DNA from 3 places in the Priestia sp. FSL P4-0332 genome. Region 3 is predicted to be linked to each of the others. Evidence: riboswitches for the same ligand, from Rfam matches in the RefSeq annotation. Region 3 holds a riboswitch; each other region holds the start of a gene.
The links. A riboswitch is a leader RNA that binds a small molecule or an ion and turns the genes downstream of it on or off. The one in region 3 is predicted to bind ZMP and ZTP.
Positions count from the first base shown of each region.

Region 1: it holds a riboswitch for ZMP and ZTP, as region 3 does, so the genes downstream of both, MKY06_RS12400 (phosphoglycerate dehydrogenase) here and MKY06_RS09535 (phosphoribosylaminoimidazolecarboxamide formyltransferase) in region 3, are expected to answer to the same signal.
Region 2: it holds a riboswitch for ZMP and ZTP, as region 3 does, so the genes downstream of both, MKY06_RS04155 (APC family permease) here and MKY06_RS09535 (phosphoribosylaminoimidazolecarboxamide formyltransferase) in region 3, are expected to answer to the same signal.

Region 1 covers NZ_JBBOUA010000001.1:2,455,233-2,466,016, reverse strand. The annotation lists gene pdxR (MocR-like pyridoxine biosynthesis transcription factor PdxR) at 1-541, opposite strand, end outside; gene MKY06_RS12445 (DMT family transporter) at 678-1,577, shown strand; gene MKY06_RS12440 (hypothetical protein) at 1,738-1,968, opposite strand; gene MKY06_RS12435 (GH25 family lysozyme) at 2,148-3,449, opposite strand; gene MKY06_RS12430 (HD domain-containing protein) at 3,678-4,226, shown strand; tRNA gene MKY06_RS12425 (tRNA-Ala) at 4,333-4,404, shown strand; gene MKY06_RS12420 (hypothetical protein) at 4,522-4,671, opposite strand; gene MKY06_RS12415 (hypothetical protein) at 4,847-4,975, opposite strand; gene MKY06_RS12410 (DUF6143 family protein) at 5,532-5,756, opposite strand; gene MKY06_RS12405 (hypothetical protein) at 5,776-6,237, opposite strand; gene MKY06_RS12400 (phosphoglycerate dehydrogenase) at 6,361-7,560, opposite strand; ZMP/ZTP riboswitch at 7,729-7,807, opposite strand; gene htpG (molecular chaperone HtpG) at 8,018-9,895, shown strand; gene MKY06_RS12390 (hypothetical protein) at 9,926-10,117, opposite strand; gene MKY06_RS12385 (tubby C-terminal domain-like protein) at 10,348-10,485, opposite strand; gene MKY06_RS12380 (DUF817 domain-containing protein) at 10,541-10,784, opposite strand, start outside.
Region 2 covers NZ_JBBOUA010000001.1:784,355-795,138, reverse strand. The annotation lists gene MKY06_RS04160 (DUF5105 domain-containing protein) at 1-178, opposite strand, end outside; gene MKY06_RS04155 (APC family permease) at 361-1,956, opposite strand; ZMP/ZTP riboswitch at 2,013-2,091, opposite strand; gene MKY06_RS04150 (cupin domain-containing protein) at 2,577-3,077, shown strand; gene MKY06_RS04145 (DUF3311 domain-containing protein) at 3,456-3,659, shown strand; gene MKY06_RS04140 (sodium:solute symporter family protein) at 3,659-5,158, shown strand; gene MKY06_RS04135 (alanine/glycine:cation symporter family protein) at 5,189-6,619, opposite strand; gene MKY06_RS04130 (glutaminase) at 6,723-7,712, opposite strand; gene MKY06_RS04125 (ATP-binding protein) at 7,979-9,229, shown strand; gene MKY06_RS04120 (response regulator) at 9,234-10,172, shown strand; gene MKY06_RS04115 (malonate decarboxylase holo-ACP synthase) at 10,212-10,784, opposite strand, start outside.
Region 3 covers NZ_JBBOUA010000001.1:1,878,120-1,888,903, forward strand. The annotation lists gene MKY06_RS09490 (DMT family transporter) at 1-212, shown strand, start outside; gene MKY06_RS09495 (NucA/NucB deoxyribonuclease domain-containing protein) at 522-2,207, opposite strand; gene MKY06_RS09500 (hypothetical protein) at 2,677-2,970, shown strand; gene MKY06_RS09505 (DMT family transporter) at 3,353-3,865, opposite strand; gene MKY06_RS09510 (MBL fold metallo-hydrolase) at 3,914-4,738, opposite strand; gene MKY06_RS09515 (GNAT family N-acetyltransferase) at 5,124-5,711, shown strand; gene MKY06_RS09520 (class I SAM-dependent methyltransferase) at 5,722-6,330, shown strand; gene MKY06_RS09525 (cysteine hydrolase family protein) at 6,680-7,216, opposite strand; gene MKY06_RS09530 (cysteine hydrolase family protein) at 7,466-8,044, shown strand; gene MKY06_RS09535 (phosphoribosylaminoimidazolecarboxamide formyltransferase) at 8,174-9,340, opposite strand; ZMP/ZTP riboswitch at 9,389-9,467, opposite strand; gene MKY06_RS09540 (YitT family protein) at 9,523-10,107, opposite strand.

The sequences.
Region 1 (10,784 bases), 580 kb from region 3:
AAATAGAATCTGGAGAAGATTCAATCCCCATTGTTTTCATATACGCACTTAACTCTTTTCGTAAAGGAAAATACCCCTTTGGTTCTTCGTATCCCAGAACCTCCATGTTTTTTGCTACTTTTTCCATAGCGTATTTCATTTTATCTTTAGGGAATATGTCAGGTGAAAGCTCTCCTTTGCTTAATTGAATAAGGTTTGAGTTAAATTCGGATTCATTAATATCTTGTACCATTGCTTGACTCGGACGATGCATACCTGATTTCACATGAACATTCCAATCGGGCGGAGTCGTAGCCAAAAGCGTCCATGTATTATTTATAACGATTGTTCCCTTTCCCATCTTACCTTCAATTAAACCGTCCGCTGTTAATTCCTCTAATGCCGTGATGACCGTACTTCGGTTAACATCGAACATAGAAGCAAGCTTTCGCTGACTAGGAATTTTACTTCCAATCGGCCATTCTCCACGCGCAATTTTCTCTTTCATAAAATCAATGATTTGCTTGTATTTTGGATAACTCGCACTGTTCTCTTGATTCATACATTTACTCCTGTTTTTAAAGTGGTTGGGTTAATTGCTTTTAAACTGGTTGAAGACATTTTATCAAATGTTTATTAACATGGGAACCGCAATAGATACTGGTTGGATTAAAAATGAAAAATGGAGATGAATAGACATGAAATTAACGTTTAGTCTGGTGTTCTTACATATACTGATGATTAGCTTATGGGCTTCAGCATTTCCAGTTATTCAAATAGGACTAGAATCGTTTTCTCCTCAGCACCTCGCTTTTGTTCGGTTAAGTATTGCTTCTTTAGTGCTGTTAGTTATTGCAATAGCCACACACATGCGCTTGCCTGATATAAAAGATATTCCATTTCTTTTAGCACTCGGTTTTTTAGGTTTTACCGTATATCACACGGCATTAAACATTGGGGAAAAAACGGTGAGTGCGGGTATTGCGAGTTTACTGGTCTCGACTACTCCTATTTTTTCTTCGCTTTTAGCTATTTTTCTTTTTCAGGAGGAGTTCGGAAAAAGAAAATGGGTTGGATCTGCAGTAAGCTTTGCAGGTGTTGCACTTTTAACCTTCAGCAAAGAGAATTTTGTACACTCAGTTAATGGAATCTTACTGATTCTGCTAGCTGCCCTTGCAGAAAGCATCTATATAGTATGTCAAAAAAATTTATTGAAAAAGTATGGTTTCCTTTCTTTTGTGACGTACAGTATTTGGGGAGCTACAATTTCTATGCTTGTTTTTTTACCTGGGTTAGAAACGGAACTTGCACATATCTCTGTCAGATCAGCAATAAGCGTGATATATTTAGGATTATTTCCAACCGTTATTCCCTATATGGTACTCGCTTATCTGACATCGCGTATAGGTTCTGCTGAGGCTGCCATTTCTCTTTACTTAACTCCTGCGCTGTCCTTTTTCTTAGCGTGGCTGCTTTTAAAAGATATCCCGAGTGCAGCTTCCATTGTTGGAAGCATCATTACGTTATGCGGCGTGTTGCTTACACATAGTAAAAGAAAAGTAGTGGTAAAAGAGACAAAGTTCACAATGCAAAGGTAATGTGTATGTTTTAAGGAATTCTCTTAGATGCTATGTGTTTTATTTATATATTTTATTTAGAACATACTTTAATTTCTTCTTTTTGCAGTTTAATTAATAATTAATAAAAAAGCGCCTTTCTTTAATCTTGGTTTAAGATTTAAAGAAAGGCGCTGCTTTTTTATGTAGTTTCTAATTCTGCTTTTATTTTCCCAGCCACTGCGTGAGTCAGCTGCTGAAGATCGTAAATCTCTTCTCCTGAAAGTACTACATGTCCGTTTAAAACATGGTTATGTTTATATACTCGATACGTCACTTCAATACTTTTTATCGCACGCTCTACTTCGTCATTCACCATAATGCTTTCGTAGTGGTAGGACAGTGTTTCAATTCGAATCTGCGTATTTTTCATATTCATTCACCCTCCATGAGCTGTTGACTAAAAATATGACTGCTACAGGTGAACTATACATAGAATCTTTTTGGTTACCACTTCTTTTATTATTTAGAACATATTTTAATTACTTAATTGATGTCTGCTATCTTTTTTATTAAATCCCAAGACAAAATCCCACTCCGAAGAGCGGGGTTTTATTGTTTATAATACCAGCCTTTTTTATCTAAAAACTGCTTAACTTTTACAAAATCTAGTCCAGCTGCTGTGATTTTAGCTGATGGATTACCTATTGTATGTACATGTAATTCACTGTCAATTCCTTCATTTTTTAAGAAAGCACGAAATTCCGCTTCCATGTCTTTACTTAATCCACCTGTTTTAATTGTAACTGAGATAGGTTCTACATCTTTTATTTGCACAAATCCACCTGGCACAGCCCATGCTGCATACGTATAGCCATATACGCTAAATATCGTATCTTTTTTTATAGTTCTGAAATTCTCTGTTACATTCGCATACTTATAGACCTCAATATCCTTCTTCGCCTTTACTTGGAAAGAATATTTATCTCCCAGTGAAGTAACCTTCGGTAATGATTCTTCTATAGGATTACTTATACCTTTAAGCAATTCCATCATTTTAGCCAATGTTCTTTCATCAGCTTTTCCAGTTGACGTTAATCCATACTTTTCTTGAAAAGCTTTAACAGCTGCAGTAGTTTCATTTCCATATTGACCATCGGTTCCGTGTTGAGAAAGGTCAAATCCTAATTTAGTTAAATTTTGCTGCAGTTCTTTTACAGCTAGTCCGCTATCACCTTGCTGTAATTGTGCTGATGGCTTATTATTTTCCACCACCGTAACACCTGTATTAATACTATTAAAGAAATCGAGATCCATTTCGTTAATATCAACATTTCCGTTAATTCCTTTTACCTTTCCTTGATCTGTATATTGGAACATAGCCCATCTATTCCAAATCGCTGTATTCCCCGGATTAGCAAACCCCTTAGAACGGTTACTTCCACTGTACCGGGCTACCCATAGCGGATATTTTGCTACAGCGCTTGTAAAGTTGGATTTAATAAAACTATATCCCGTGTAAAGAATAGGTGTGATGCTTGTTTTCTTTTCAATATACTCCATCCACCTAACTGCAAAGGCTGTGACCTGCGCTTTTGTTTTCCCTTTGTTTTCTTCCAAATCTAAGCAATGAGGCAAATCAACCTTCATGCTGCCCAACTTATTTAAAAAGAAATTAACTTCTGCAATAGGATCATTATCAGCATGAGCAAAGTGATAAAAGCCTACACGTAGACCTGCATTTTTTGCTCCTATATAATTATCATATGATTTTTTATCTAAGAAGGTTGTGCCTTCTGTTAATTTAATATACGCGCCTTTTACACCATCCGACGCCACTTTTGCCCAATCAAATGTTCCGTTGTGATGAGAAACATCAATGACCTTAATATTTTGATTATTACGGTTTTGCATTGCTATCACTCCTTCATACAAACTATGAATAAAAAAGGAAATGGCAACTGATACAGGCCTATTAAATAGCTATTAGGCTTTATAAAAAACCGTACAATAACAAGGGCTTTTAATAGCCTTACCTTATTATGAGAAATGAATTTGCGCAATTTTATAAAGTGAGGAGAGCTATATTCGTTTATACTAATAATATGAAGATATACTGTATAAAAAAAGCGGAGGAATATGATGTCTTTAATAAAAGAAGCACGTAGATATGCAGAACACGCTCATAGCGGCCAAATGCGCAAGCTGTCCGATACACCTTATATTGTTCACCCTATTAACGTAGGTAATATTTTAGAAAAAGCGGGTTTTAGTGAAGAAGTAATTGCAGCAGCTTATCTGCATGATGCTGTAGAAGATACAAGTGTAACACTCGAAGAAATTGTACAAAGATTTGGTTTAGAGGTAGCGGGGATTGTTGAAGCTCATACAGAAAACAAATCAAAAAGCTGGGAAGAACGTAAACAGCATACAATTCAAATTGTGAAAACTGGTTCTCTTGAAGTGAAATCTTTAATTGTAGCAGATAAATTAGACAATTTACGGTCTTTAAAAGAAAGCTACGATCAGCAAGGAGATACGATTTGGAATAGCTTTAAAAGAGGATTCGAAAAGCAGAAATGGTACTACGAATCCATCAGCAAATACGCTGCAAAAGGATTGGAACCAAGCCAAATTCCAAGCTTTTTTTATACGTACAAACAAGAAGTAAATGATTTTTTTAGAAGTTAATATTCATATGAAGAAATTAGAAAACACTGAAAATAACTATTGCGAACGCGCGGCATACGTATTAAAATATAGTAGAGTCAACACGCAATAAAGGCTCTACATAATCGGGACTGTAGTTCAGTGGGAGAATACTTGTCTGGCAGACAAGGGGTCGTGGGTTCGAATCCCATCAGTTCCATAAAACCAGTCGTATCAAGAGTTTAAAATACTTTAAAACTCTGCAGGATGGAATGGTTGCAATACTATTTCATCTGACCTCTTCATGATTTCCATGAAGAGGTTTTTTATTTTCTTTTTACGATTGATCCTCATGATTTTTATGATTATTCTTTTCACTGCTCCTGCTGACAATTTCTCTAAGTTCGCCCTCGTCGCCTTTTGCATTGATGATTTCAAAAAGCTGATTCAGCCCTTCACTTGTTTCATCGTTTGGTTCTTTGCCCATTCTATCCCCTCCTTTTGCTTCTAGGATGCCCATTTTTTTCACATTGTTTCATGTAAAAAGCAATTCATCAATATTAATCGGCCGTAAAAGTATACCTTTACGGCCCTTGTGCAATTACTGGTTATACAGATATACTCAATCCATTCTTTAACTTTTGCAGCATTTTGTAGGGTTTCTAATACTCATCTATAATGAAATGATCATCACAAACTTCGTTAAAATCGCTCTCGTCGTGGAGATCTACTTCTTTATCTTTAGATATCTCGGTTTCTTGTGTAAATAGTTTAAAAAGCTTGTTTAGCATTATTCCACCTCATATCTTTCATTAATACATTCAGTATGATTAATTTATATGAAGCCAGTATGAATTGAAACTTAAGATAATGTGAATTTAGACATTAACGTGAGATGTTAAGGATGCTTACCCTTACCTGGACAAAAAGGTTACTTCATTCTACAAAGAGGTGATGAGTATATCAGCTGTATTTGGCATTCGTTCTATAACAGTCGTCTTTTTGCTTCCTCCCTGCTGCTATATAAAAAATACGGCATTCGTTTTTTATACAGTGTTAATCGATTTACTATTGTACTAGGTGGCTTAGTTTTATGTATTATCGCTTTAATCCTTGAGTCCTCAACATCCTTAAATACCATTCAAATCGCTTGTTTAGTCGGAATCATACTTTTGCTTGCTTTGTTTTTCTTTGGTTATATCCCACAATCGAACGAAAAAACGCAAGCTATAAAAAAGAACTTTGTATGCTGCTGCAAAGTTCTTTTCATAAACGCTTACTGTTTGTTAAGAACTGTACTAAATATGAAATAGCTCATACACTTCTCATACAATCGCTAAGACCTATTCAGTTAACAGTCCTTCTTACGTTTTTTTCAAAACATCTATATGCAATTTCAGCTTTAATTTCTTTATTTCCCGGAGAAACTAGAAAAATAACGTAGGAACCGTTGTTTGAAAAGATAAATTTACCGTCTTCATCACTTACTAATGTCCTCGTCGGCTGCTGGTATATAAACGGATTGTTTTGTAATTTTATATTCCAATGCTTTTTTAATATTTCTACTATCACTTCTTAAAGTAGTAATCACCTATTCTTTTGTGGTCATAAAATGAAGAATTCTTACCTTTTTTTCACAATATTCAACAATTTTATAACAGGTTGTGAGGATATCATGTCTAGACAGTTCTATTTCATCAAATACAAACTTTGAAAGCTGCTTCTGCAGAACCTCCAACTTTTTGCTGTCTTCTTCATCGATCCATAGTCCTTCCGTAATACACACATCTGCTAGTTTGTTAATAGATTGAGCCGTCCAGTTTAAGCCGGCTGAAGAAACGGTTTTTGTAAGTAAATCATTTTTTATAGCTAGAATAACTTGACACACATGGGTATAGGCATCAACTTTCTTTTGGATAAATGCTTTGCGAAGCTCTTGTTTGTATTGCTCTTTCGACATCACTATAGCTACGACAGACGTAATGAATGTTCCTGCCAGCGCGATGAGCGACCCTATCAAAATTCCTATCAGTTCTCCTGACAAAACGTTCACCTCTTTAAAGGTATTTCTATATGCTATGAGAATAAAGGAAATGATATGAGGTAAACACCATGTAAAAACAGCCCTAACTTAGAAAAGTTAGGGCTGAAACACTAAAATATGATGGGAACCAAATTAGATAATACGACTTGTAATAATTCCTTCAATTTGACCAATTTTTTCTTCTAGCTCAGGCACAATCTCGTCACTTACTTGATTGTCAATATCGATCATTGTATACGCATATTCACCGCGGCTTCTGTTCACCATATCTGCGATGTTTAAATTGTAGTTTGAGAATACTTGCGTAAGTTGTCCTACCATATTCGGCACGTTGTGATGGAAAGCAGCTACGCGTTTTTTCCCAGTGTAAGGAAGAGATGCATTCGGGAAGTTCACTGAGTTTTTAACGTTTCCTGTTTCCAAGAAATTTTTCACTTGACGTGCTGCCATTACCGCGCAGTTTTCTTCTGATTCTTGAGTTGATGCCCCTAAATGAGGAATTGGCACAACATTTTTCATGTTCAAGACATTTTGATTTGGGAAATCTGTAATGTATCGGCCAACTTTTCCACTTTCAAGAGCAGCTTTCATATCTTCTTCGTTTACAAGCTCACCGCGTGAGAAGTTCAAGATATGAACATCTGGTTTCATGATGCTAAACGTTTCTTTATTGAAAACACCTTTTGTATCGTCCGTTAATGGAACGTGAACCGTAATATAGTCAGATGCTGCAAATAGTTCTTCTAGAGACATTGCACGCTGTACGTTGCGAGACAAATTCCAAGCTGTATTAACAGAAATGAATGGATCAAAACCAATTACGTCCATATCTAAATCAAGCGCATCGTTTGCTACAAGAGCACCAATTGCACCTAAACCAATAACGCCTAACGTTTTACCTTTGATTTCTTTTCCAACAAACTGTTTTTTGCCTGCTTCAACTAACTTAGGAATTTGATCACCTTGGCCGTCTAATCCTTTTGTCCATTCAACTCCAGCAAATAAGTTACGAGAAGAAGCCATAATTGTAGTTAAAACCATTTCTTTTACTGCGTTTGCATTAGCTCCTGGCGTATTAAATACAACGATACCTTGCTCCGTGCAAGCGTCCACTGGTATATTATTAACCCCTGCTCCAGCTCGTGCAATAGCTTTTAAATTTTGGTCAAATGCCATGCTGTGCATGTTAAAGCTACGCACGACAATCGCATCTGGGTTTTCGCTGTCATTGTCAATTTGATAACCTTCTTGATTAAAAACATTTAGACCTTTTTGTGCAATGTTGTTTAATGTTTTGATTGTTTGTACTTTTTCCAATGTTAATGTGCTCATTTTGTACTCTCCTCTGATTATCATCGTAGTTTTACATGTTTTTACCTTTGAATAAAGGAACTTCGTTTTTAATTTTTTTAAAAGTCTGGTTTTTTAGCCTACATGTCTGGTAACTTCTATATCCTCTCCCCCTAAACAGAAAGAGGTAAGAGATATGTATTAATCCCTTACCTCTGCCCAGGCGAACGGCTACGTCACTATATGCTTCCTCACGGTTATCCGCGTTTCGCCAGTCACACATAGTCTTTGAAATTAAGTATATTCTAGCAAACTCTTTCAGAACGTTCAACCTTTTTTTAAAAGTTTGCTTTTTTCAGTCTAATTTTTAATCTCTTTAGTGAATCTCCTAATATATTGACAAATGTCCTAATACATGTTAAATAAGAAGAGTGATTAGCACTCTATCCACTGAAGTGCTAATTGTTTTACAAGCCCTATTTGGAAAGGAGAACTTCTTATGTCAAAAAAAGAATTCAAAGCCGAATCAAAGCGATTATTAGAGATGATGATTAATTCCATCTATTCTCAAAAAGAAGTATTTTTGAGAGAACTTCTATCAAATTCAAGCGATGCAATCGATAAAATTTATTACAAAGCTTTAACAGACGACTCCTTGCGTTTTAACAAAGAAAGCTATTACATAAAAGTAACACCAGATAAAACTAACCGTATCTTAACCATTACGGATACTGGGATTGGCATGACGCAAGAAGAGCTTGAAAGCAGCTTGGGCACAATTGCGCGAAGCGGTTCCCTTGCGTTTAAAAACGAAAATGAAACAAAGGACGGGCACACGATTATCGGCCAATTCGGCGTTGGGTTTTACGCAGCGTTTATGGTGGCAGATGTCGTAACGGTGATTAGTAAAGCGTTAGGCAGCGGTGAAGCCTATAAATGGGAATCTACTGGTGCCGATGGTTATACAATCGAACCTTGCGAAAAAGAAACGGTTGGGACTCAAATCATTTTAAAAATTAAAGAAAATACAGAAGATGAAACATATGATGAGTATCTAGAAGAGTATCGTTTAAAAGAGATCATTAAAAAGTATTCAGACTTTATCCGCTACCCGATTAAAATGGACATAACGGAAAAACTTCCTAAAGAAGGTTCTGATAACGAGCTAGAAGATTATACAGAAGAGCAAGTTATCAACAGTATGGTACCGATCTGGAAGAAAAACAAAAATGAATTGACTTCAGAAGACTATGAGCAGTTTTATTCAGAAAAGCGCTACGGATTTGATAAACCGCTCACTCACCTTCATATTAATGTGGATGGAACGATTCGCTACAATGCCATTTTATTTATTCCAGAAAATAGTCCGTTTGACTACTACTCAAAAGAATTTGAAAAAGGGCTTGAACTGTATTCAAACGGCGTCTTAATTATGAATAAATGTGCAGACCTTCTTCCAGATTACTTTAGCTTTGTAAAAGGTATGGTAGATTCTGAAGATTTATCTCTTAATATTTCACGTGAAATTTTGCAGCAAGACCGCCAGCTTCAGCTGATTGCCAAAAACATCGGCAAGAAAATCAAAAATGAATTAAAAAGCTTGCTTAAAAACGAACGTGAAAAGTTCGAGAAGTTTTATAAATCATTTGGCCGCCAGCTGAAGTACGGCGTTTACAGTGACTTTGGCAGCAACAAAGACGTATTAAAAGACCTGCTTTTATTCTATTCTTCTACAGAGAAAAAGCTCGTAACACTAGATGAGTATGTATCGCGCATGCCTGAGGATCAAAAGTATATCTATTATGCATCAGGCGAATCGTACGACCGAATTGAAAAACTTCCTCAAGCAGAATTGGTTGCAGATAAAGGGTACGAAATTCTGTATTTTACAGAAGATATCGATGAATTTGCCATTAAAATGTTAATGACGTACGAAGAAAAAGAATTTAAATCTGTTTCAAGCAGTAACTTAGGGATTGAAGCAGAAGAAGAACAGATCAATGAGTCTGAGGAAAGAGAAAATAAAGAGCTATTTGACTATATGAAAAAAGCTTTGGCGGGAAAAGTAGGAGATGTGCGCGCGTCTAAACGTTTAAAAACACATCCCGTTTGCTTATCAGCTGATGGTGAAGTAACGATTGAAATGGAGAAAATTTTAAGTGCTATGCCTGATAATCAGCATGTAAAAGCAGAGAAAGTGTTAGAAATTAACGTAAATCATGATGTATTCGCTTCTTTAAAAGATGCATTTGAAAGTGATAAAGGGAAATTAGACCTTTATACAAATTTATTATATAACCAAGCTCTTCTAATTGAAGGCTTATCTATTAGTGATCCCGTTGAATTCACAAATGATATTTGTAAAATCATGATATAAAAATCAGGCGCAGAATCATTCTGCGCCTGATTATATGTATGGCATAATAAAAGTAGTTATATAGTAAGAAGCGATAAAAATGGGTAGGGGCAGTTCTTCTGTTACTCTTATTGAGTGTTTGCCTTCTTTAAAATGAAAAAGGTCTGTTTTAAACTCTGCGACTTTTTCTCTTTTTTGATTAAAAATACACGCTTCCTCTACGGCTTCATGACTGCTTAACATGTAGACGTTATTTCCCCATCTAATTTCTTGTTGTCCTTCGTTTTTAATTATTCCTTTACCTAATAGATCCCCCACTGTTTTTCCATTTTATTTTATCACCCACCGGTGTTTTTTCACGTGATCAATAAGCACCGTTCTTCCTTCCCATTGAACTTGTAAATGTACCTTTAAGCCGCAGGAAAAGATAGGAAACCAAGAAATAGAATCTAAAACTGGAAGTCCATCACGAGTTAAAAATCAATACTTTTAGTCCACATATTTTTATGCATTCTCTTAAGTTGTCCGACGTTTTCTCCATTTTCATTTGTAACTGCTACGGTCTTCCCCGCTGATTTAAAATAGGGAAGATAAAAAATATATTCTTGCATATAAGCCTCCAAAGATTCTGCACTTCATATTAACAGCGTGTACATAGTTATGTTTCTATCTTTCATATATTTCGTTTTTTTCTTTTGATTTCTTCCTTTGTTTAAATTGGCTTTGATTTTCTTTTAAATGCTTTAGTAAAGCAACAATCAAGAAACTAACAATCACAAGAAGAAGCCAAGAGCTAATTTTACTTATATGAACCATTGTCCACTGCTGCTGTTGATCTGGATACTGCCATGCCCCGAAAAATGTTGCGATATTTTCAGCGATCCAAATGAAAAAGCCAATCAGTACAAAA
Region 2 (10,784 bases), 1.1 Mb from region 3:
ACAGCCCTTTTTCTTCACTTGTAGCTCCTTCATCACTATCTACTAAAATATAAGATGCGCTGTCAATGGATGCTTCAATCGCCTTATTTTTAGCCGAAGTGGATCCTCCCGTTTCCTTAGAACTGTTGCAAGCCGCTAATACTAGCATAAGTACAAAAGCCAAAGCCAAAACATTCATTTTTTTCACAGCTGCCTAATCCCCTTTATTTTGTTTTTTTAGAACTTTATCCCAAATAAAGGTTCCCTCTGTATAAATACTTAAACCTTAAAATCTATATTTTTTACAATATTTTGATAAAAAATAAGTCTAAATTCTCTACTCACCTAAATAAAAAAACACGAGCACGGGCTCGTGTTTTTTTATTTAGATTTAAAATTTTCTTGATTGATTTGTTCAGCTTCTTTCATATATCGGTTAGATTTGCCGCTTTTAATTCCCCAGTAATAAAAAGCTAATGATACGCAAGCAATCACTAGCATATCCCATCCGAAAGGCAAAATATTTTTTCCTCCGAATTTTTCGCTTCCTATGTAGGAAATAAAAATCATGCACGCTAAATAGATAAGCATCCAAGCCCCGGTTAAAAATTCTTTTTTAAAGCCCACCCATTTATTTTTCGCTTGGTAATAAAAATAAACAGGCAGGCCAATTGCCATAATAAAGATCACTTCACCTGTAAGTGGCCACCTTGCCCAGTAAAGCGTCAAGGAAGCAAAAACGAAGCCGCATGGCGCAATAACTGATGCCCCTTTTAAATAAAATGGACGGTAAAAGTGTGAAGCCGTTTTTCTTAATGTTATAAGCGCTACAGGACCCATAATATAAGAGATAAGCGTCGCTACTGAGATCACTTCTGCTAAGACACCCCATCCTCTAAATAAAAAGAGAAACAAGAAGCACGCTGCTAAATTTAGCCACATAGCTGGGCGCGGGACATTGTAAAGTGGATGAAGAGTACCAAATATCTTTGGCAAGTATCCATTTTGCTGCATCCCGTATAACATTCTAGAAGTAGTTGCCGTATATGTAGCACCTGTGCCGGAAGGAGAAACAAATGCGTCTGCGTATAACACAATTGTTAGCCAGTTAATTCCAAGCGCAATCGCTAAATCAGCAAAAGGAGAGTTAAAATTCAAATGATTCCATCCATCAGCAATTGATGACGGACTTACTGCTCCGATAAAGACAATTTGCAATATAATGTATACAATTCCTGCAATAAAGATTGAACCAATTACAGCTATCGGAATCGATTTATTAGGTGATTTCGCTTCTCCTGCCATATTTACAGGACTTTGAAACCCATTAAATGCAAACACAATACCTGATGTTGCCACTGCCGTTAAAACACTGGCCCATCCGTAAGGTGCTACCCCATGCTCACTTGAAAAGTTTCCACTATGAAAACCAGCAAAAAATAAAGCCCCTGCCGTTAAACCAGGAATAATTAATTTAACAATCGTAATAAATGAGTTTGCTTTAGCAAAGAGATTTACCGTCCAATAGTTCACAAAAAAGTAAACGAATAATAACAAAGACGCAACTGCCAAGCCCTTGGACGTTAAAATGCCATTGTCTACTAATTCATGAGTCCAGCGAGCCCATTTCCACGGCCAAGTACTCATATATTGCACAGATGCAATAGCCTCCACTGTTATCGTTGAAGCGATTGAAATCCAGTTAGCCCAAGCAGCCAAAAAACCAATAAATGATCCGTGTGAATACTGAGGATATTTGACCATCCCCCCTGCTTGTGGAAACATCGCGCCCAGTTCAGCATATGATAGAGCAATGGTCAAAATAACCACCATTCCAATAACCCATGAAAAAATAGCCGCGGGTCCCGCAATTTGAGCTGCTTTCCATGCTCCAAACAGCCATCCTGAACCGATAATCGAACCTATGCCTGTCATGGTTAAAGCAAATGTTCCCATCTTCCTTTGCATATTGCTCATCCAAATCTACTCCTCTTCCCTAGGAAAATAAAAAAAACACTTGCGAAATTTTCTCAAGTGTTTGCCCAGGCGCGCGGCTTATACGCTATATGCTCCCCCATGGTCATCCATGTTGCGCCAGTCACATATAGGAATATATTTTTTATCAGTATATAACATTCATTACTATTACTCAATACACAAAAATGTTTACATTACTTTTCTAAAAATAATAAATTATTCGTAAAATTCCGAATTAATCTTCTGAAAATCTCTTTTTAATTATAAAAAGAACTAAAATCCTAACTTTTTCTATTATTTGATTCTTTTACTCCACGAACAGATCACCTTCTAAAAATTATATTAATATACATTATTCATTTACAAAATAAGAATTAACAGCTATATATCCATAGAATTCTTGCACTAGACCCTTTACTTATATACAATATGAAGAAAAGATACTAAAGGGAACTGCCCACCACATAGCTACGCTTGAAGTGGGAGACTTCTTTTAGGAAAACGTTAAAACCTACATATCATGCACTTCGCAACAAATGAAGTACTTCGAGCAAACTTCTCTGTTTACGCCAGCAAAAAACAGGGAAAATTACGAAAAAAAGATTGTTAGAGGGATGCTTATGAATTATGCAAATGTAAAAGTTCTTTATTTTGATGACGACGGAACCATTCCAAATCACCCTCGTCTTCCAGTTTTGTTGTATGAACACGTATTTATTAGTAAGAAAGAGAAAGTGGAGAGCATTTTTAATTCTCACGACTGGAAAAATAGCTGGGTAGGCGGCATATATGATTTTCACCATTACCACAGCAATTCTCATGAAGCACTAGGTGTAATTAGGGGATCTGCACGTTTAAAACTAGGTGGACATATGGGGGAAAATATCGTGGTGCATGCTGGTGATGTGCTCGTACTTCCTGCAGGTACAGGGCATATGCGTCTGCAGTCAACTGCTGATTTTAAAGTGGTTGGAGCTTATCCAGAGGGCATGGAGTACAATTTACGAACAGGAAAACAAACTGATCGCCCTCACGTATTTGATGAAATTGCACAAGTACCTATTCCTACAACAGATCCTGTTTATGGCGACAAAGGACCATTGACAGAGTGGTGGAACTAGACAAGCACTTATTGTCTAGTTTTTTTATTTGCTTTGTTTTATTCTTTCCATGAATCTCTATTTGAACATACAAATTCTTTTCTTATGATGCAATAGCAATATACTTTATCTCAGCGAAATAACAAAAACTTCCCGGTCAAAACTAAATTTCTTCTTTTCCGTTCTCTTTTTTGCTTCAAGAGCAACTTCGCTTAGATTATCCCCCTTTTTTTCTTGCATAATCATTTCAAATATACTCCCACCATAAGCTCTTTTTTGTTTTTCTGAAAAAATTTCCATAGATTATAACTAAATTTTCAAAAAACTTATTGCTTTACCATGTCAGACTTGCTATCATAGTGAACATTGTTAGATAAATTTTTAGTAGGAGGAGTAAAATTGAACAGAAAATTCATAATTTTTATTTTATTCATCATTCCATTTATTGCTCAATTCGCTTTTTTACCTTTTGTAAATAACATTCATCCAATTATTTTTGGATTACCTCTTTTGCATTTATGGTTATTTTTATGGGTCTTCTTAACGCCTGTGTGTACATTTATTATTTATCGTTTACAAAAATCTTGGGGGGACATTGAATAATGCAAGGAAATTTAACCGCACTTTTAATCACATCAGCAATTGTTCTTGTCGTTATCGCAATTGGCTTTATAGCGGGACGTGACAAATCATCTAGAAGCTCAGTTGAAGAGTGGGCTGTAGGTGGAAGACGTTTTGGAAGCCTGCTCGTCTGGCTTTTAGTAGGAGCAGATTTATATACTGCTTATACATTCCTAGGTCTTACGAGTACAGCTTATCAGGGAGGAAGCATCGCATTTTTTGCCATTCCTTACTCTGTTTTAGCCTTTTTAATTTCATACTTTTTTCTTCCAAAGCTTTGGACTGTTGCTAAAAAGCACAAACTTACTACGCTTGCTGATTATGCCAGAGAACGTTTTAACAGTAAATTTCTCTCCTCTTTAATTGCCATAGTAGGTGTATTGATGCTCATTCCATATATTGATCTTCAGCTTAGCGGTATTCAAGATACTCTTCGCGTTGCAGGAACTGGCTACATTAACGTAAAAGCTGTCGTTATTCTTTCATTCTTTCTTGTGGCTCTTTATACCTTTTTCAGCGGAATTAAAGGTCCCACATATACGGCAATTATTAAAGATATTTTAGTATGGGCGATTATGTTATTTATGGTTGTTTCTCTGCCAATTATGCATTTTGGAAGCTGGGGCAACATGATCGACAATGTTGCAAAGGATGCACCTCAGCTATTAACGATCCCAACACAAGGACCTAAAGGCATTCCATGGTTTATTACAGCATCACTCGTATCTGCTTTAGCTTTATTCATGTGGGCCCACGCTGCTACAGGTGTTTTCACTGCTAAAAGTGCAGATTCGCTTCGTAAAAATGCTATTTTCTTACCGCTTTACAATATCGTTTTAATTCTAGTCATCTTCTTAGGATTTATTGCTTATCAAGTATTACCTCAAGATACGACGGATCCTAGATTAGCATTATTAACCTTAATTCAATATTCATATGGCGGCATTGGCCAAGGGTTAGCTTATGCAACGATTGCTCTTGCTTCATTAATTCCATGCTCTATCATGGCTATCGGAGCGTCTAACTTATTTGCAAATAATATATTTAGAGATTTAATTAATCCAAATGTACAGGGTAAAACATTAACAATGGTTACTCGTTCTATGGTTTTCGTTGTTATTGGACTGGCACTTTTATTTGGTTTATTATTCCCTCAAGCACTTGTTTCCCTACAGTTACTAGGGGTATCCGGTATGGTACAAATCTTCCCGGCTATCGTTATCAGCCTGTTTTGGAGAAATCAATCGAAAGAAAGTACGATTGCTGGATTAGTAGTAGGGCTGGTTGTAACGTTTACCGTTCATGCCACAGGAAATTCATTTGGTCTTTATGAAGGGTTTTGGGGATTGTTATCTAACTTACTCGTAGTTGTTATTTTAAATCCAATTTTTGCGGTAAAAACGAAAGCAGCAACTAACGGTGTGAAAGAAACATTATTTTCTAAAGACACTGTCCAATCTGAATTAAAGAAAAACGCATAAAAAAAGTTCAGCCAATTGGCTGAACTTTTTTTAGATAATATTCTCTTTTTCAGAAGAGGATGGAGTAGATTCTCTTTCCCAACATTCAATATTTTGATTGTTTTCTAGCGCATCTCTATAAAAGACTGGGTTTTTCCCTTCCTTTTTCTGCTGAGTATAGTCATGCAAGGCAGAAAATGCCACTTTCGATAATAGAAAAATAGCAATCAAGTTCACGACTACCATCATCCCCATAAATAAGTCTGCCAAATTCCATACAAGCTGAAGCTGAGCGACCGATCCAAAAATAACCATCGCTAAAACACCTACACGATAAGACCAAAGCCACACCTTATTTGAATTTAAAAATTCAATATTCGTTTCTCCATAATAATAATTCCCAATTAACGTACTAAAAGCAAATAGAAATACCATAATAGCTAAAAACCCTGATGCCCAAGAGCCGATATGGGTACTAAGAGAAGCCTGCGTTAATTCAATGCCGCTTAGTCCCTGCTTATAGGCGGGGGATAAGAGAACGATAAATGCTGTGCTTGTACAAATCACGAGTGTATCCGTCAAGACACCAAATGCTTGGATAAGACCTTGTTTAACTGGATGACTCGTCACTGCAGTTGCCGCGGCGTTGGGAGCACTTCCCATTCCTGCTTCATTGGAAAACAGTCCGCGCTTTACTCCGTTGATTAACGTTGCACCAATTGATCCCCCAAGCGCCTGTTCAAACCCAAATGCATTTTTCACAATTAGAGATAGAACCTCAGGCATTTGATCAATATTTTTAAAGATAATGAACAGAGCCATTCCAATGTATAAAACGGCTAATACGACCACGATGTATTCCGATATCTTGGCGATGCGTTTGATTCCGCCAAAAATAATTATCGCAAATATAACTGTCATAATAATCCCAATCAACAAGCGGCTCGTTCCAAAAGAGTTCTCAAATGCTAGCGTAATCGTATTAGACTGCACAGCGTTAAACACCAGGCCAAATGATAGTGTAATGAGTACAGCAAATAGCCCGCCCATCCACCTTTTATTTAACCCTTTTTCCATATAATAAGCGGGCCCTCCTCGAAACCCGTTTGATCCTTTTACTTTATAAATTTGAGCGAGTGTACTTTCTACAAAACTTGATACTGAACCGATAATGGCAATAATCCACATCCAAAATACAGCACCCGGGCCACCAAGTGCAATAGCAATCGCTATCCCTGTAATATTTCCCGTTCCTACTCGAGCTGCCATGCTTATGCAAAAAGCTTGAAACGGGGAGACTCCTCCACCTTTAGCCGCTCGTCCTTCTTTCAAAACAAGTACCATTTCTTTCAACATGCGAAACTGCAAAAAACGAGAGCGAATCGTAAAATAAATACCAATTGATACAAGTAAAATAATTAATAAATTCGACCAAAAAAAATCATTGATGACGCTAATCACACTTTCAACTGCTTGTTGCATGCCTATCACCTCATTAAAAAATTTGGTAGAACAAATGCAAAACATGAAAGTTTTTTCTCTTGGTGTTTATATTATTGAAGCGAATGAAGAGTACGTAAATAGACTAAAAAATACTCAAATCCCATTCTTTTGCGATTTTTTTTAGCAGCGTAACGCCTTTTACGCTATTCCCGTACTCATCAATAGCTGGACTGTATATTCCAATACCGCATCCGTCTGGAAATGGAGACTGCTTTTTCGTATTAGGCGGCACCAATGACATGATTCCTCCCGATACACCGCTTTTAGCTGGCATACCAACAAATGCCGCAAACTTTCCTGAAGCATTATACATACCGCATGTAAGCATGAGCGCTTTTGTTAATTTAGCTACTTCTTTTGGAATTACTTGTTTGTGAAACACTGGATGATATCCGTCTAATGACAGAATTAATCCAATCAGTGCAATATCTTCAGTCGTTACTTCAATTGAGCACTGCTTTAAGTAAACCTCTAGAACCTCTTCTACTTCTCCTTGTAAGTAGTTCGTTTCTTTTAAATAGTAGGCAAGCGCACGATTTCGATGAGACGTTTGCCATTCTGATTCAAAGACCGTTTCATTAATGAGTGGTGTTTTCCCAGTAAGCATTGTTATCACATCAAACAAATAGCTTAATTTTTCTTTTGCCGTCTCCCCAGATAAAAGAGATGAAACCGTTAAAGCACCGGCGTTAATCATAGGATTGAACGGCTTTCCTGGTTTATGCATTTCCAGTCTTATAATAGAATTAAATGCATCTCCAGTTGGCTCTACATCCACTCTCTCTAGCACATAAGGAATGCCGCAGCATAAGCAAGCTGCTATAAAGCTAATAACTTTAGAGATACTTTGAAGAGTAAATACCGATTCATAATCTCCAGACTGGATAACAGTACCGTCAGCACCAATCAAACAAATACCTAATTGAGACGAGTCCATATCTTTCAGAGCTGGAATGTAATCAGCCGTTTTTCCTTCTGAAGAAAATTCTTTTATTTGCTCTACCCACTCATGTAACTGCTCTTTTGCAGTGACCTGTAAGTAAGACATTTCCTGTTCAATTTCTCTTTTCATTAAAATCACCTCATCACTTAATTAACTTTTTATTTTAAAGCGCTTTCATAAAGCGAGATTTCATTTTCGTTTTTAATGTACAATGCAACCTACGAGAGCATACAAAAACCTACAAAACTTTTTGGAATTATATTTTTATCTTTGGCACTCTTCTCCATTGTGCTGGACGCTGTCACAATGTATACTAATTCACGAATCACTTCAGGAGGTGAAATTATCTGAATTTTAAATCTTTCATTCGAAAAGATCCGTACATTTTATTGCTCATGCTCATTACTGTCCCCCTGGCGGGAGAGTTAAAATTTTATCCGTTAAATGAAACATTTCGAATTACATTTGGAGCTCCTACATTTTTCTTTTTCCTGTTGCTTTTAAAACGGAAAACCGTTTTAGCCGGGGGCTTGTTAACCGCTTTAAGCGTCGTTCTCTTTCGCATCATGCTCGATTATATCATGCTCGATCATTTTCAATTTGCGGCTTCTGCACATACGCATTACCCTACGTTTTTCTTCTACTTTACGTATGCACTTTTATTTTTTGTTTTTAAGGTAAGCCGCATGAACTATAGTGCTATTGTAATTGGATTGATTGGACTCATCATTGAAATTGCTGCTGATATAGTGGAACTAACTGCGCAGTATATAGTTTTGCACACAACAATCCATGTCGATTCATTATCTGACATGGCGGTTATTGCTTTTGCTCACAGCTTCATTGTACTTAGCTTTTTTAATATGATGACGATTTATGAATCACAGTCACGAGAACGTCAAATTCGCAAACAAAATGAGCACATGCTAATGCTCATTACAAGCCTTTATGAAGAAACGGTTCATTTAAAAAAGACCCTTCATAATACAGAAGCGATTACAAAAGCTTCGTACGATTTATACCGCGTATTAAATCAGCAGGAAAAAGATCATTCTGTGCTAAACCAAACGCTCAGTAAAAAAGCGCTTCGGATTGCCGGAGATATTCACGAAGTAAAAAAAGATAACCAGCGTATTTTTGCGGGCTTATCTAAAACAATTTCAAATGAAAGTTTCCAAAATTATATGAAAGCAGAGGAATTAATCGAGCTGATCGTACGCATCAACAAAAAATATGCCGATTCTCTTCACAAACAAATTACCTTTTTTTCTTCTGTAAACGGGGAACATTTCAGCTACCACGTTTACACCATTTTATCGATAATTAATAACTTGGTAGCCAACGCAGTGGAAGCGATTAAAGATGAAGGAAGGATTGTTTTATCGGTACATAGACAAGCTGAACATGTAGAATTTCATGTACAAGACAACGGTCCTGGAGTACCTTTAAAGTACGAAAAAGCTATCTTTGAGCCTGGTTTCACCTCAAAGTACGATCAATTTGGAAACCCCTCTACTGGCATTGGTCTTTCTTATGTAAAAGATATTGTTCAAGAACTTGAAGGTACGATTAAAGCTACACAAGAAGACAGCGGAATGACGTTTATCATTCAAATCCCCCTTCGTAATCTAATTCAGAAAGGATGAGTTTATGCGATTTTGTATTACAGATGACGATTCAGCTATTCGTTCAACGCTCAGTCAGCTGATTGAAGATGAGGATTTAGGAGAAGTTGTAGAAGAAGTCGTCGACGGAAGCTTTTTAGATGCCTCTACGTTAAATTTAAAACAAATTGATATTTTATTTATCGATTTACTTATGCCAGGACGGGACGGAATCGAAACGATCCGTCATTTAAAAGATTCATTTAAAGGAAAAATGATTATGATTTCACAGGTAGAGTCCAAAGAATTGATAGGAGAGGCCTACTCATTAGGAATTGAATACTATATTACAAAACCAATTAACCGAATTGAAATTTTAACGGTTATTCGAAAAGTAATGGAACGAATCTCCCTTGAGAAATCAATCGATGATATTAAAACCTCCTTGAATAGTTTAGCGACAGCTCATCACCCCCTCCCTTCAAGTCAGCCGGTAACGAAACAAGCCCATCTATACGATGTAGGTAAATTCTTATTAGCCGAGTTAGGTATTGTAGGAGAAAATGGTGCAAAAGATTTACTGGATATTTTACAGTTTCTGTACACTTATGACCAAAGAGAAAGTGTGGAAAAACATTTCCCTTCTCTAAAAAATATTTTTGTGAATGTGGCTGAGAAAAAATTAGGAGCTCACGCGTCTTCCATTGAAATTAATCGCGAAACCAAAGCCTGTGAACAGCGAATAAGACGAGCAGTTACTCACTCACTAAATCACTTTGCTTCTATTGGATTAACAGACTTTTCAAATCCAAAATTTGAAAATTATGCTTCTAAGTTTTTTGACTTTACAGCTGTTCGTAAAAAAATGAAAGAATTACAGGGAGATTCTAAAATTTTGCCGATTCGCATTAACACCAAAAAATTTATTCAAATATTCTTTTTTGAAGCAAAGCGCTTGTTAAGCAAGGAAAAAAGCTGGTATTGACAGAAAAGACGGAAAAGGTGCAAATACCTCTTCCGTCTTTTATACTAATTGATTCAGTTTTACTAAGGAAGGTCCATATACAGTACGCAGAAGCAGCGTCTTTTCTCCCCTTGCATATTCCACCAGAGAAAATGCTCCTTTTTCTGTTTCTACCTGTACATCTACAGAAACTGGACACTCTTTTAACTGATTAACTATCAGTTGCGCTTGTTCCACCGACAAATAAGAAGAAAGGCTAATAAGTATATCCAAATCACTAGTTGTTGTAATAACTTCGGCACCACTTGCAAATTCGAATCCCACACTGCCGGTTGGTCCCCACGCAAAATCTTTTAAAATAATAGCGACTTCTTTTAAAGCACCTATGGCTGGCATGTTTCTAAAGTGCCCGTTTTGAAAAATAGAAACGAGATCTTCCGGCCTAATTCTTTGTTTAACGGCCTGCTCAGATACAAATGCTCCAAAACGCTGATTTCTTCTTTCTCCTCTTACTCCAACAGGTATCAGGCTATCTCGGTGAACAGCCCGCCTTACAACTACAAACGGAGCCTTCGCTAAAGAATGCTCCACCCACTCGGGGATAGGTGTATAACTGATAAGCTTTGCTTCCTC
Region 3 (10,784 bases):
CCTATCTTTCTAATTACGCCTTATCAAAAATAGAAGCATCTAAAATGAGTGTCTTCAGTAATTTTGCTACACTCATTACAATCTTAGCAGGAGTAATTTTTTTGAAAGAACAATTTCATCTTTATCATCTAGTCGGGTCAATTATCATTATTACAGGAGTTATTGGGACAAATTACTTTGGTACAAAAAGTAAACACAGTGAAAAAGCCTAATTTCTTTTTTAGAATATATACAAGTCTAGTTACCATAATGGATTTTTCCGGAACCCACACTAAAAAAGAACCCTTGGAGGACAAGGACTCTTGAGATGATAGGTATTTTTCAATATGCAGCTTCTTATACATTATTGATACAAAAGCTTTTACTATCCAAACGCACAAAATTTCCTGTTTAAACAGCATTCTTAGGTAATAAATAAATTTAGTGATAACAAAAACCATTAGATATGGAAGCTATCTAATGGTTTAAAAGGGGCTGGCCTTTAAGTGTCACATACTTAAAGAACAGCCTCTAAGTTATTACTATGGAATTGCATAAACTTCAACAGTGAAGCTTTCTCCATCGGTGTCTTCCGGTCTGGCAATGTAAAAATCTTCGCTCTTTTTGATTTCTGTCTCGGATCCGTCTGTAAGGTCATTGAAGATCGTTTCGTCGATGCCGAAGCTGATGTCTTTCATGACATCGAATTTCGCATTAGTAGGGCCGTCGACGATTTTCCATTGTAACTTGGTCGCGTAAGAAGGGATATTCCTGATCGTGAAGTTATCACTTGATCGGTTATCCTGTCCGTCCTGAGGCTGACCTTCCGATCTGATCGTAGCTATTTTCTCAGGGGCTTCGACCTGCACATTGAAAGTATCCCCATCCAGAATCCTATCATAGGCGTACCAGGCACCGAGCCATGTCCCTGCAGCACCGTTCGATTCGCTTGAAATCATTCTTACTGAAAAATTATCCGATCCATTGGTCGCCGAACCTTCCCAGGTGGAAGCAAACGGATATTCGTCACACTGCTTGCCGGTCCGCTCCTCATCTCTGAATTCCCTGTCACAAGTCCTTCTTGTCTTGTTCCTATTGCGATTATATTCATCCTGATGACGTTTCGGATACATCCGTGTCAGCGTGCTGTCTCCCACAGCTCCCGGTATTTTCTTTCCATCCATTTGAGGCTTCGTCTGATCTGGATGATCCATCGCAAACTTCCAATGCTGTCCAGCTTCGGCTAACATCGAAAATTCTGGCTTTGTGACCGGAACATTAAAGATTGGTGTGGCTTTACTGAATACGGCTCCTTGCCAGAAATATTGATTAGGGAAAGCAAACATATATTTTGCAGAATCGTAACGAACGGTCTGTTTAATACCATCAATGCTCTTTTTGAATTTCCTTGGTGCATGTGTAAGGGTAAGTTTTGGCCAAAATTCCATGTACCCTAACTGATCAGGGTTTGCGTCAGTTGGTGGGGGTGCTTCTGATGTGAAAATTTCTGTACTGAAGTTCGTGTTTTTCCATTGGGCGATTGTTCGTTCCGTCGGCGGAAAGTCCGGATCCTCTTTACAGTCACCTGGGTTCACCTTGGATTCACATACCATATCAATTTTCAACTTGGCTCCATTCAAGGATGGATGGGTCACCAGGATATCATCAAGTGTATAATAGACCCTCATTTTCCGGCTTTGGTTGGAGCCATAACCTATTTCAGTGAATTGAAATTGAACGCCTTCGTAAAAACAGAACCCACCAATGCATTTTACTGGAACTTGATATGTTGCGACGTGGGACCAACAGAAGGAATACCGGTTCTTAATATACCCTGTTTCTGAACTGCTGTCTGGACTTCTCTGGCATTCTTCTGTAGTTAGGATATGGTCATAGTCGAAGTCAGGGGGTGTCCATCCGTCTGCCGTCTTGATAGGAGGATCCATGTTCGCTCTGTATGTTGTGTCACTTTGCTGGTCTTCTTCCATCAATTTATCTAATGTCTGGACGCCTTCTTTTTTCTGGATCTGATCTTGCTTAATCCCAATCTCTTCAACTGACTTGCCTTGCTTCATAAGTTTAGTTGCCTTTTCAATCTTCTCCTTGTTGTTTGGGAGCCAATAACCTCCGCCATTTGAATCAGACTGCGCTTGTGCCGGTGAAATCATTCCTGTGACCAAAAACAAAAAAAATACAGATAAAACGATACGTCTATAAAACCTGGACATCCTATCCCTCCCTTATTTTTTGATTTGGAATAAAATGTAGTCTTAGAAACATATAGAGGAATTATCTTTGCAGACAATAAACTAGATTCATTACTTCGATGGCATCCAAATCGATGATAGAATACTACAAAAAAAATTTTCCCACAATACACTATAAGGAAAATGAAGCCAAAAACCTACAATAATTACCATATTAATTAACGTGCTAGGAAAAATGGGTCATATAAAAAATCCTTTTATTTATAAAGGTTCTCCACAATCGGGCGCCACTTGTCGTCATTAAAGTAAATAGTTAAATTGTGGATTTTTATGAAATACTTTATGATTTACTTAACATAAAACAGCTTTCCGGAACACATGAAGAAGGAAACCCTTTGGCGTAGAAGGATTTTACCTTTTTAAGTCCAAGTAAGATAGTAATAGTGACTTATAAAGCAATTGAAGGATGCAGAAATGGAGGGAAGTAAAGTTGCCTAACAGCGAGTATCCATACTATTTTATAAAGGTAGGTAAATTATATTACGTATATCATTCGTATAAGAACGTAAAAAGGAAAGAGGTATCCAGTTACGAATTTACTAATGAGGAATCGTTAGCATTTCCCATTGATGAAGATTCTGCTAAACAAGTGGCAGATGAATGTGGAGGTCATATTGTAATGAAGAATGCTACCTTTAATGATTATATCAGCCAAGGAGAAAGATGGAGTAATTTTATAGATAGCAAAAAGAAGAACATATGGAGAATCTATATCATTAATTGAATGATAAAACCTTTTAACTACTATTTATTTTGAAGAAAAACTATATATTTGTCGTCACTTAGTGTAAATAGTAAAATTTTAATAATATATAAAGTACTTTATCATTTACCTATTAAATTATAGAAATTATGAGTAAGTTATATTTTTTTATGAGTAGAATCAATTACAATATTTATTTTTAAATTTTTTATGTATAAGAACAGTTTATAAAAGAACAACATCTTTGGTTTTATTTAACTAATAACAAAAAAAGAAAAAAGCAATCAAATAATTATAGTCTAATTTGATTGCTTTTTTGCATTAATTTACTTGTTGTTGAGTAGCGTCTCACCGCCACTGAAATGATTGATGCTTATCTCTTCAATCATTACTTGTACAACTTTTATAGGTCTTCTTTTGAATCCTTTTTACTTTTTTTACCGGCGAAGTTTGTCCCAATTACACCAATGATAATCATAATTCCACCAATTAAGTGATAAAAATGAAACGCCTCGTTTAAGAATAAAACACCGGCAATAATGGTAATTAGCGTAGCAACGTTACTGAAAACACTCATTTGAGCTGCTGCTATTTTAGACAAAGCATAGTTTGAAAGGTATGAGGTCCCAAGTGATGACAATATCCCTAGATATAAAATAGCTAATAAAAATTTTATGTTTGAAAATGGTTGAAAAAACTCTCCTGTTGTTCCTTCAATCACATGGTTTCCAATTGCTATAACATTAAACGCTATAAATCCAAACAATGTCATGATATATGTTATGGTTAATAAGGAATAGCGTTGTGTAAGCTTTCTTGCTAGAACATTATACAAAGCATTTGTGATGGCAGATATGATAATAAATGCACTACCGACTAAATTCGCTGTTTCAGCCCCTGATCCACTCATCATCATCAAGTAAATAACTCCAATTACTGATAAAGAATCTAGAACATTTATATCTCATGTATTAAACAGTGTCCCCTCTATTGCTTTGATATACCGATCTGCTGATTTCTGAACAGCTTGTTCTGCATTTTCCATTACTACTCGATTAAATGCATTATAAATACGGTTAAACGATAAATCTTTAACTTTATCTGCCATCTCTCTTACTTTGCTTGCTGGAAGTGGAATGAAATTTGGGTAACTGTACATAAAGCTTACCCACTGACGGTCGGCAGCTACTTGCATAATATCACCAGTAAATAAAATTCCTTTATTATTGTCTCCATTTTTCCAATGTAAGACAGCTCCTCCTTTAAAATGACCGCCCAGTCGGTATAGGGTTATACCATTTGTTAATTCAAGGGATTCGCCTGACCAAAATTTAATTTTATCACTTTGTCGCACTATCCACTCCTTATCATCCTCATGGATGTAGATAGGGGCATTAAATGTCTCTGCCCATTCAACTTGTGTAGAGTAATAATGTGGATGAGAAAGAGCAATTGCTTGGATTCCACCCAAATTATTAATTTTCTTGATAGTTTTCTCATCTAAATATGTAATACAGTCCCATAACATATTAAAGCCTTGATTTTGGATGAGAAAAGCTGTTTGACCAATTGCGAATTCAGGATTTGTTGTAATACTATATAAATTTTCCTCTTCCTGAAGAATTTCATTTTTAAAAGAGTTACCTTGTTGCATAGCTTCTAATGTTGTCCATGATTGTCCTAAAGGATTTACGTATTGTCTCTCCTCATTACAAATCAGACAATCTACTGGAGCTTCTTGTCTTTGAGGATATTGGACACCGCATGTAGTACAAATATAATTTGGCATATGTTTACACTCCCTTTCTTTATTTTTAATTCAAATGACACCATAAATAATCGCTAATTTTTATAAAGTAGACTTTTTTATAACTGCCTTAACAAAAATGTGCGTTTTTGTTAGGGTGATTAATGATATGCTTTTAACTTAGTAAACTTGCATAGTAGCTATAACAACAATAATATTTGTAACAATATTCGGTAGAGGAGAGGATTAATATGAAGTTTGGCTACATGCGTGTGTATACATCTTTAGTTAACATAATGTGGCTTATAGGAAGAAATAATAATTTTTAAATTATTGATTTATTGATGAAAAACAGTTCGATATTTACTTCCATATAGTGTAAAATCAAATGATTTCCAAAATATGCACAAAGGGATGGGTGAAACAAGTGGAATTAAGTAAACAACGTGTAAGATTAAGAATAATGAAAATAGAAGATGCAGAGGACTTATATAATATTGTTAAACAAAATCCAGATATTTGGACTTATATGCCTGTTAAAATGGATAGCTTATTAGATATGAAAAATATAATAGATGAGTGTCTACAAAAGAAAAAAACAGGGGAGATAGTTCCTTTTATCGTGGAAGATATTTGGAATAATAAGATTGTTGGTAGTACTAGACTATATGACATATCTTTATCTTCAAAAACTCTAGAAATGGGGTATACTTTCTTTTCACCTGATGCTCAACGTACAAGTATTAATACAGAAAGTAAGTTTTTATTATTACAATACGCTTTTGAAACATTAGGAGTGAAACGAGTACAAATCAAAACCGATTTACGGAATAATACAGCTCAAAAAGCTATTGAACGACTAGGCGCAGTTAAAGAAGGAATATTGAGAAACGAACGCCTTTTATATAACGGCCTAGTTCGCGACGCAGTTGTCTATAGCATACTTGATAGAGAGTGGAATGTAGTAAAAGAAAAGTTAGAGTCTTATATAACTTATTCCCTTGCTCAAAGTTAGGGGGGGAAATATGTTTAACCAATGGCTAGGTAAACAGTTAAGTAACCCTAGAGGTATTTTGGCAAAATGGATAGGTTCTTATATGGAAAAGGGCAATAAAAAAGCTAATGGGTGGACAGTTGAGCTTATAAAGCCGTCGTCTGGCGATCGTATTCTTGAAATTGGAATGGGAACTGGTACAACGTTGAATAGACTTCTAAACGAGTATGAAGATATTGAAAAGATATGTGGAATCGATATCTCTTTATCTATGGTGAACAAGGCTAAACAAGTAAATAGAGGCTTTATAGCAAGTCATAAGGCAGAGATTACTGAAGGAAACGTTGAACATATTCCTTTTGCTGCAGAATATTTCACCAAAGTATATACTATTCATACAGTATACTTTTGGTCCGATTTAGTAAAAGGACTACAGGAAATTCAAAGAGTATTAAAGCCTGAAGGTGAGGTATTCATCACATTTACTTTAAGTGAGGAACTGGATAGAATGAGGCATACTAAGGAATTTCTTCATTATTCGCCTAAATATATTCAAAGTTTATTAGGAGAAGAGGGCTTTAGACAAGTGAAAATAAGTGTCCAAAAACCGTTCTGTTGTATATCAGCGATAAAAGAATAAATGCTCCCATTTTTACTTACTACAGTGTTGCCTACAGGCTTGAAATAGAAAAGGTACATTTTAATTTAAATAAAAAGTAATCGTTTTCATTTTCTTCTTTTTCAAAATGGTTTACTGGGTTATAATAAATATCTACAAAAATATTAAATGATATGTAAGCAACAAGCAATTACACCCTTAATATTAGCAACAAGAACCCTCCTCAAATGTGTAGGGGGGTTTCTTGTTGTTAAGCATTTTTTTAAAAGCTATATATCTTATAAAAGTTAGTTAACATAATCACCGTTCTAAGAACAAAAAACAGCCTTTAAATGGCTGCTTTTGTTCATGTGATAAGTTATTTTTTAGCTTAAAATATAATTTCATTTACTTGTTTTAGTGTAACGAATCTGCCACCTAGCATATTATTATGATGTTCTACTATTTTAGAAGCTGAAAGCACAGCCGTATCAAATGTGCTATGGGCATCTTTTACTAAGATATTCTCTTTGTACCCTAAGCTATATGCTCTTCTACAAGTAGTATCCAAACAAAATTCAGTTTGCATACCTGCAATGACTAATTTTCCGATTTCAAGTTCCTGAAGTTTTTTATGTAAAGTTGTTTGATAAAATGCGTCCCAAGAAGACTTTTGAATAACTGTGTCTGTTGGTAGGGGGCGAACATCCCGATGAATTTCCCATGTGACTTTTCCTTCGCTAAGCATACTATCGGAACTGGAGTCTGTATGCTGTATATAGATAATTGGTATATTAGATTTGTGCGCGTTTTCCCTTAGATAAATAATATTTTTAAGTACTTGCTGTTCATTCCATAAAGATCCACCTTCATAAGAAAACATGATGTTTTGAACATCTATAAGCAACAAAGCTGTTTTTTTACTCATTTCATTGTATCCCCCCTATTGATTTTTGTGGTAAAAAATTCAAAATAATATTATATCAAATTAAAATCTTATATTATATAGCTTGAACTTACGAAATCTATCCTTCTTCGAAGTGTATATAGTATGCACCAATAGCCAATATAATACTGGTTCTAGGAAGTTTATATACTTAAATAAAATTCTTATTTTTAATTCACCAATCTAACATAAATGTTAAAATATGTAGAAAAGAGTGGAGGAGAATTACATATGAGAAAAGATTTCAGCAATACGGCTTTAATTATTATCGATGTTCAAAGGGCTTTTGAAGATGAAAAGTGGGGGATAAGAAATAATCTCAATGCTGAAGACAATATTCAAGTTCTGTTAAAGACATGGAGAGAAAAGAAATACCCAATTATACATATTAAGCACATATCTGATAACGACCATTCGATTTTTCATCCTAGTAAACCAAGTTCAGATTTTAAAGATATTGCAGTCCCAGCTGAAAATGAACCGATTTTTAAAAAGAAAGTAAATAGTGCATTCATAGGAACTGGACTTGAAAAACATTTAAAAGAAAACCAAATAGAAAAGGTTGTAATAGTAGGTTTAACAACTCCACATTGTGTCTCAACTACTACTCGAATGAGTGGTAATTTAGGATTTGAAACGTACTTAGTATCAGATGCAACAGCTGCATTTGCAATAAAAGGGGCAGACAATACGTATTATTCAGCTGAACAAATACATAATGTGTCATTAGCTACTTTAGACAATGAGTTTGCTACAGTTTTAACCACAAAAGAATTAATCCAAAACTTAGGCGAAGAAATAAAGGCTTAATACTTTTGTTTTAACTATATACAATATACGGAGTTAGTTAACGAAACACAAATTATTGGAAAGGTCATAAAAGAGCCAGTTCCCTTATAAGGTCTTGGCTCTATTGGGCTAATATATTTAATTCATATCTCAATGATGGAATACACGTATACCTGAATGTGCCATGATCATTCCGTATTCATTTGCTGCCTGTGTAACTTGTTCATCTCGTAAAGGATTTCCTGTTTGAACCACATATTTAACGCCACTTTGAGCCGCACGATCGATATTATCACGGAAAGGTAAAAAAGCGTCGGATGCATAGGAAACGCCTTTTAACCTTTTTAGCCATTCTCGTTTTTCACTCTTACTTAGCCTAGTAGGGACTTCTTCAAAACACTGTTTCCATTGTTCATTTTCTACCTCAGTAATATCATCATTCAGCCATCCATCAATTGCATTATTCGCTTCTACACGAGAAATGCCTTCTCTGAACTTCATGTTAAGAGCCCTTGGATGTTGTCTTAGCCACCAGTTGTCAGCTTTTTCAGCTGCCAACCTTGTACAATGAATACGAGACTGTTGTCCAGCACCAATTCCAATCGTTTGGCCATCTAAAGCGAAACAAATAGAGTTTGATTGTGTATATTTCAATGTAATAAGAGCAACAAGAAGGTCTCTCTTTGCATTATCAGGAATATCACATTGAGTCGTAACAATATGATTAAAAACTTCTTTCCCAATCTGTACATCATTTCTTTGTTGCTCTAGAGTAATGCCAAATACCGTTCTTTTTTCAATTGGATCAGGCACATAGTTTGGGTCAATCTCTAAAATTAGATATTTTCCTTTCTTTTTCTGTTTCAAATTCTCTAATGCTTCTTGAGTGTAGCGTGGTGCAACAATCATATCAGAAACCTCTGTTTTGAGGAGACTAGCTACAGTTATATCCACTTCATCACTAAAAGCAGCACAATCTCCAAATGAAGACATCCTATCTGTCCCACGCGCTCTTGCATAAGCAATAGCTAAAGGAGACAAATCTACGCCTTCAATAAAATAGGATTCACTAAGTGTCTTATTTAGTGGAGAGTACACAGCTGCACCTGCTGGACTTACGTGTTTAAAAGATGCAGCTGCAGGTTGACCAGTCGCCTGTCGAAGCTCTCGGACCAGTTGAAAAGCATTTAATGCATCTAGAAAGTTAATATAACTCGCATCTCCATTTAAGATTTTAATAGGCGTGTTCTCAGCATTCTGAACTTTAGCTTTACTTTGATTTGGATTCATCCCATATCGTAAACAAATTTCTTTCATTTAAAAATCTCCCTTCAAAATAAAAAGAGTATTTGAACTCATGTTCAAATACTCTGCCCAGGCGTACGGCCGTTACCTATGTGCTTCCTCATGGTTCTCCATGTTTACGCCAGTAACACATAGTCTGTTTTATAAGAAAATTTTACATAATAAAATTAATTTTAACAATACTTTTATCCAAATTATTCTTTTTTAGTAATTAACGAAGTCGTCATTCCACCTATAAAAATTGTCGAACATGAAAAAAGAAACGTTTTAGGTCCTAACAAAGGAAGCCCTGCTGTTATGATAAAACCATCTATAATTAAAATAACCATCCCTATGTTTAAAGAAAAAGCTTTTGATATAAGTTGTGCTAGTAAATCTGTTCCTCCAGTGCTTGTCTCATATCGAAGCATAAGACCAATCCCTGTCCCAATACACACTCCTCCAAGGATTACACTAGGAAAAACAGGAAGTTGAAACTGGTCTTTAATAGGTTCTAGCCAATCAATCAATAAAGAAGAAATAACTAACCCATAAAAACTATTATAAAAATAAGTTCTTTCATAAACCCAAGCAAACCAACATAATGGAAAACCCAAAATAATCATCGTTACACCTGTAGGAAATTCAAAATAATAGTGAAGGATGAGAGCAATTCCAATTGTTCCCCCATCTAACAAATAATGAGGAACTAAAAATCCATTAATTCCTATACTTAATAATAAGCTTCCGACAAGAACAACCGGTATTTTTCGAAATATAATAATCACCTTTTTAGTCAATTTATCTCTTACTATATGTATAAGCTTTAGCTAGCTGTCATGAATGCTTTTTAATTTTATAGATCAGGGAAGTTTTAAAAAATACGGATTTAGAGCCGAAAGTATTCTGACTACACTATATGTTTTCATTCTCTATTAGGTAACTTGCCTAAGTTGAATATTTTTTTATCATTTGAGCAAACTACTGTTAGTCCTAGTGGTTTTTTCTATTTTTAGGTAGTTTTTTAAAAAAAGGACAAAAAGTCATAGCACTTTAAAAACAGGCATATGATTTATAGAGACCTCGACGTGCTTATAAATTGAACTAGTAGATAACCCTTGGGTGTATTGATTCAAGGGTTATTTGCTTTTTATATGAATTAAAACATCGTAACCAGAACAAACTACACAAGGCGCTGTGAGGCATCAGCCAAAATCCTTACTGCAATAGAGCAGAAAAAACCTACCTCTTTTGATTGGGAAGAGATAGGTTTTTTTCTATTTTTAAGGTGTATAAAATATACATTCTTAGTTACCCTCATCACTCTTTCCGGAAAACATCATAAAAAAGGACCCTTGATGCAGGACGGTTCTGCCAAGAGCCCTTTTTCCGGAGTATGCAGCTTTTTATACATTGTTGATTGATCAACGTTTTCTCAGTAGGTGGATGAGAAACTAATGTATAAGAAGTGCACCTT